2 regions of the Bacillus sp. GW821-FHT11D08 genome follow, and region 2 is predicted to be linked to the other one. Evidence: predicted binding sites of a transcription regulator. Region 2 holds the regulator's gene; the other holds the start of a gene.

Region 1 (3,120 bases), 140 kb from region 2:
TTTTGCGAAGAACTGGGATGCGTTAAAAACATCTAACTAAGAAAGAAGGACTTAAAGATGGAAATAGCGAAAAAAGCAGAAATCATTGCAGTCGGCTCGGAGCTTCTGCTCGGCCAGATCGCCAATACGAACGCGCAGTTTATCAGTAAAGAGCTGGCGGAAATCGGTGTAAACGTGTTTTATCATACCGCTGTCGGTGACAATCCGGAGCGGCTTAAGCAAGTCATCCGCATTGCCGAAGAGCGCTCAGACCTGATTATTTTTTCAGGCGGCCTCGGACCGACCAAGGACGATTTGACGAAAGAAACCATTGCAAACACACTGGGGCGTCCGCTCGTTCTGAATGACGAAGCATTCCGGTCGATCGAAGAATATTTCGCGAAAACAAAACGGACCATGTCGCCGAATAACCGCAAACAGGCGCTCGTCATTGAGGGCTCAGACGTTTTGGCGAATCATTTCGGCATGGCGCCGGGAATGCTTGCAGAGCACGGCTCAAGGCTTTATATGCTGCTTCCCGGGCCGCCGAGCGAGCTGCGTCCGATGTTTGAAAATGAAGCGAAGCCGCTGCTTCTTAAAAAGCTCGGTTCTAATGAGAAAATCGTTTCAACCGTGCTGCGGTTTTTCGGAATCGGTGAATCCCAGCTTGAAGCTGATTTAGAAGATATTATTGATGCGCAGACGAACCCGACGATTGCGCCGCTTGCTGCTGACGGAGAGGTCACGCTGCGTTTAACGGCGAAACATGCCGACGAAAAAGAAACAGAACGGCTTTTAAAAGAAACGGAAGCCGCCATTTTAGAACGTGTCGGTGAATTTTTCTACGGATATGATGATACGTCTCTGGTGAAGGAGCTTTCAAAAGCATGCAGACAAAACGGAATTACGATTTCCTCTGCCGAAAGCTTTACAGGCGGCCTGTTTTCAGAGTGGGTGACTGATTTAAGCGGTGCGTCTCAACTATTTGCAGGGGGCGTTGTCTGTTATTCCGACAGCGTGAAACAGCATGTGCTCGGCGTGAAAGCTGAGACGCTCGCAGAAAGCGGAGCGGTCAGCAAAGAGTGTGCGAAAGAGCTTGCAGCCGGTGTGAGAAAGCTGACCGGAAGCGATATCGGCATCAGCTTTACCGGGGTGGCGGGTCCCGACCCGCAGGAAGGGCATGCGCCGGGCCGCGTCTTTATCGGCATTGCGGCGGAAGGAAAAGAAGAGGTGCACGAATTTAACTTTGCCGGCTCAAGAACCGGAATCAGAAAGCGCGCCGCTAAATACGGCTGCCATCTCATTATGAAAATGCTGGATCAAAAATAAAGTTTTAAAGAGCCGTTTTCTCTGATTTTTAAGTTTTATAAGGGAAATTATGCTCTTTTGCAGAAAAGCGAACGCGGAAAAAATCCGAATATGCGTTCGCTTTTTTCTTGGCAAATGCCAGTAAACAAGGTATAGTATATGTAGTGGCAAGATAAAGGAGGAAAAAATAAATGAGTGATCGTCAGGCAGCCTTAGATATGGCTCTTAAGCAAATAGAAAAACAATTCGGCAAAGGTTCCATCATGAAGCTCGGAGAAAAAACGGATACAAGAATTTCAACGGTGCCAAGCGGTTCCCTTGCACTTGATACCGCTCTCGGAATAGGCGGATACCCGCGCGGACGGATTATTGAAGTATACGGACCTGAAAGCTCAGGTAAAACGACTGTAGCGCTTCACGCAATCGCTGAGGTTCAGGAAAAAGGCGGACAGGCAGCATTTATTGATGCTGAGCATGCTCTTGATCCTGTTTACGCGCAAAAGCTCGGTGTCAATATCGAAGAGCTTCTGCTTTCTCAGCCGGATACGGGAGAGCAGGCGCTAGAGATTGCTGAAGCGCTGGTGCGAAGCGGAGCTGTTGATATCGTAGTCGTTGACTCTGTTGCGGCGCTTGTTCCAAAAGCTGAAATTGAAGGTGACATGGGTGATTCACACGTCGGTTTACAGGCGCGTCTCATGTCTCAGGCGCTCCGTAAGCTTTCCGGCGCCATCAATAAATCTAAAACAATCGCAATCTTTATTAACCAGATTCGTGAAAAAGTCGGCGTTATGTTCGGAAATCCGGAGACGACACCGGGCGGCCGCGCGCTGAAATTCTATTCTTCCGTGCGCCTTGAAGTGCGCCGTGCCGAGCAATTAAAGCAGGGCAACGACGTGATGGGGAATAAAACGAGAATTAAAGTCGTAAAAAACAAAGTCGCTCCTCCGTTCCGTACGGCTGAAGTGGACATTATGTACGGTGAAGGAATCTCCAAAGAAGGGGAAATCATCGACCTTGGAACTGAACTGGATATCGTGCAAAAAAGCGGTTCGTGGTATTCTTATGAAGAAGAACGCCTCGGTCAGGGCCGTGAAAATGCCAAGCAGTTCTTAAAAGAAAATAAAGACATCATGCTGATGATTCAGGAACAAATCCGTGAACATTACGGTTTAGACAGTAACGGTGTAACGGACAAAGCGGAAGAAACTCAGGAAGAGATGGAATTAGAAGAATAAAAACACGATCAAAAGAGCGGAATAAGCAATTTCCGCTCTTTTTTTGTGTGTTTAAAAAAACACTGGCTGTTTCGGAAAATTTTATCTGAAATGTTACAACTTTTTTCACCCTTCACTCGTCTAACATCATGGCGAAAGTTGAAATTATATCTGAGGAGGAAAAAAGATGACGAGCCCCCGCCGCACAAGAATTAACAAAAAAAGAAAGAAGAAGCTGATGAAAACGGGAGGGCTGTTTCTTTTTCTGCTGCTTGTCACTGTTTTTATTATGATCTGGACCGTCACGGCGCATCACCGGGAGAAGGAATCCGTTAAAAACGCTCCCGCCGCTCAATCTGATACTTCAAAAGACCAGACTCAACAGAAAAAAGAAAAGACGCAAAAAGAGAAAACACCTAAATCAATCGATCACAATAAACAGATCAGCAATTACTTGCAACAGATCGGGTTCAGCGGCACGGCAATGATCGTAAAAGATGGAAAAGTTGTGCTGAAAAAAGGCTTTGGCTATGCGGACCGAAAACAAAAAATTAAAAACAATCCGGAGACATCATATTATATCGGTTCTTCACAAAAAGCGTTAATCGCGACGGCTGTC
Region 2 (3,120 bases):
CAATACTGACGATTTCGAGTACCATCGAATCAGCTTCGGAAAGCTCCAGTTCACCTTTATGAGCCGTCGTATATATTTTTACGTTCTCCCTGTAAATGCAATGCAAAAGCGCAATCTTGGCGTTTCCTCTTCCCAATCTCGTTTCGTCCTGCACCAATATCGCGTCAATATGTGATTTTTTAATTTCATCAAGCATTTCAAATACTCCGTCGCGGTCCATTTCGTAACCGCTGGCTTTCTCAGAAATGACTTTCACGACTTCCATGCCGTTTGCAGCAGCTATCTCACTGAGCTCCTCTTCCTGTCTTTTTAATGATGTTTGCTGCTGTTCTTTGTTTGTGCTTACGCGGGCATAAATGAGCGCCTTCATTTCTCTCTTTCCTCTCTAATTGACAATGGCCAGCTGATATACGGCCGGATGCTTTTTCTTAACCGGAAGAATAAGTTCGTCTCCGGGCTTTATATCAGCAGTTTGGAGATGATTATTCTCCGTCACCCACTCAATGAAATCTTCTTTATTAATGTGTTTCTTTTCTGCTACATGATCCGCAAGTGACCAGAGTGTATCGCCGTCCTGAACCTTTATTTTAACATATTGGCTGAGGGACTGATCATTTCCCGCACATGAGACAAGTAAAATAGCGGCACTTAAAATCGCAGTAAACAGCCCGACAAATATAATAGATTCTTTCGCCATGTAAACAACCTCCGATAAGAATGTTTGTTCGCTTTTTATACCTTTCAGTATATACGAACAAACGTTTCTGTCAATCGTTTTTTTCGAACCTATGTTTGTACTGTCAGGAAAATCATGCTATAATCTACTTAAAATCGACGTTTTGAGGTGCGAAATATGACGAAGCTATCAAAAAGGCAGCTTGATATCCTGCGTTTTATTAAAGAAGAGGTAAAAACGAAAGGATATCCGCCTTCTGTAAGAGAGATAGGAGAAGCAGTAGGACTGGCTTCCAGTTCAACCGTGCACGGCCATTTGGCGCGGCTGGAGACAAAAGGCCTGATCAGACGGGACCCTACTAAACCGAGGGCGATTGAGGTATTGGATGAAGAAGAAGTCCACATTCCGAAAAGCCAGGTCGTAAACGTTCCGGTCATCGGGAAAGTGACGGCGGGTATTCCGATTACGGCTGTTGAAAATATCGACGAGTATTTTCCGCTTCCTGACCGGATGGTTCCTCCGGGCGAACATGTCTTTATGTTAGAAATCATGGGAGAAAGTATGATCGACGCCGGCATTTTTGACAAAGATTACGTCATTGTCAAACAGCAGAACACGGCCAATAACGGAGAAATCGTCGTAGCTATGACCGAAGATGATGAAGCGACGGTCAAGCGCTTCTATAAAGAAGACAATTATGTGCGGCTGCAGCCGGAAAATCCGACGATGGAGCCGATTATCCTGCAAAACGTAAGCATTTTGGGGAAAGTTATCGGCGTATTCAGAGCCGTACATTAATTCTATTAAACTTCATTTATCGTAAAAAACCCCTTACAGAGGGGTTTTTTTGCATAAAAAAAGCAGATTCGCCCTGGCTTAAGAAACGAATCTGCTAAGGAGGAAAAACTTACATTCTTATTATCCGACATCACACTTTTGAAGTCAACTAATAATGTTTCCCTCGAGAAACTTTTCATTCATTTTTCAACTTTGTATATTTGTGCGTGATGAATTTACTTTTGTTTATGTTTTCTTTGGGCGGGTGCATTAAAATTTATATATGAATATTTAGTACATAGTACAATAATTTATATTTAAATATAAAAAAACCCGCTGCCTTTAGCGAGTATCTATTTTCAATCAAAATGATAATATTCTACACCGTAAAACCCTTTAATATAGACGGGGCCACAGACGTTTGAAGAACTTTCAACCAGAATTCTGTATTTGTGATACGGATCAATTGATTTTTTATCCTGGGCACTGAGGTTTAACCAGCTGCCGCTGTAGTTTTTAGAACTTAATGTATAAAAATTCCCGTTCAGCGCCATCCGCTGGAGTTTCATGCTTAAACCGCACGAAGAGTTGTTCATTATGGTGAACTTATATCCTAAAAAGTAATCGTCGGCAGCTACAGCCCCCGGATTTTCAATATGAAACTCTTTTGCATTTCCCTCCAAAGTGAAGCTTGTTTTTGATCCGAATTCAGTGGTAGCCGCTTTAGCTGAGTGTATTCCGCTAAAACATAATAAAAAAACAGCAATACATATCCAGTATTTTTTCATTTGCATCCCCCTTTTTACATATTTTAACTTGTGAATCCTGTGATGTCTATTCACATTTTATTAAAACGTATGCTTTATAACCACTATATACCAGTTTAAAAATTTGCGGATTGCTTACAATGAAGACTAAACGAAATAACGAAGGTGGTTCAAATGAAACACGTAATTGCTTTCGCTTCTAAAACGGCGCTCACACTTGCTTTACTGTACATTGTTCTGGATCTTATGTACCAAGTAACCTTTTTAAACGTTCTGTTTATTACAGTGATCTTAAGTTTAATCACTTATTTTGCGGGTGATTGCATGATTCTGCCGAGAACAAGCAATTTCACAGCCGTTGCAGCTGATTTCGGGATTTCATTCATTATATTATGGATATTCCTTATGAACATTGGCGGATTTAATGTCTCGCCTGCCGCGGCATCGGTTATCTCTGCACTTTGCATTTCTGTTTTTGAGGCATTTTTTCACCGGTATTTGCAGCAATATGTACTTCCCGAAGATTATCAGGACACAACAGAGACGGATAGCACGCTATGGAGCTATCAAACCGAGGCGTCTGAAGAATTAGTGCCGGAAAAAGACCCTCAGGAAAAAACATAAAAAGGAGGCAATCGCCTCCTTCTCTTTTTATTTTTGCTTCTGATCGTCCAGCGGCAGCTGCAGCAGTGAGTCTGTGCCTGTCGCTTTCGGCGTTTTTCCGTCCCATTTTTCAATCCATTTATATTTGATCATTTCATCGGACATTGATTTCTTTATGATTTCGTTATAATCAGCGATCCCTTCCGCTTCAATTTTTTTCTTTTTCGCTTCGGCTTCGGCTATTTTAATTTCAGTTTGTGTCCGTTCAAGTTCCTGTGAAGACTTCACCCTTGCATC

What was found. Region 2 encodes LexA, which represses DNA repair genes until DNA is damaged. Its sites were predicted from a motif close to CGAACATATGTTCG; they were not measured.
Region 1: a site for LexA is predicted at 1,394-1,407, ahead of recA (recombinase RecA). Genes of this name have one in related genera too.

Annotation. Positions count from the first base shown of each region.
Region 1 is NZ_JBXARS010000004.1:256,823-259,942, reverse strand. Features, by position in the region: gene pgsA (CDP-diacylglycerol--glycerol-3-phosphate 3-phosphatidyltransferase) at 1-40, shown strand, start outside; gene AC1RRX_RS10515 (competence/damage-inducible protein A) at 58-1,308, shown strand; gene recA (recombinase RecA) at 1,479-2,522, shown strand; gene AC1RRX_RS10505 (serine hydrolase domain-containing protein) at 2,689-3,120, shown strand, end outside.
Region 2 is NZ_JBXARS010000004.1:112,364-115,483, forward strand. Features, by position in the region: gene AC1RRX_RS10070 (YneB family resolvase-like protein) at 1-370, opposite strand, end outside; gene yneA (cell division suppressor protein YneA) at 386-697, opposite strand; gene lexA (transcriptional repressor LexA) at 854-1,474, shown strand; gene AC1RRX_RS10085 (hypothetical protein) at 1,813-2,241, opposite strand; gene AC1RRX_RS10090 (YndM family protein) at 2,395-2,844, shown strand; gene AC1RRX_RS10095 (prohibitin family protein) at 2,872-3,120, opposite strand, start outside.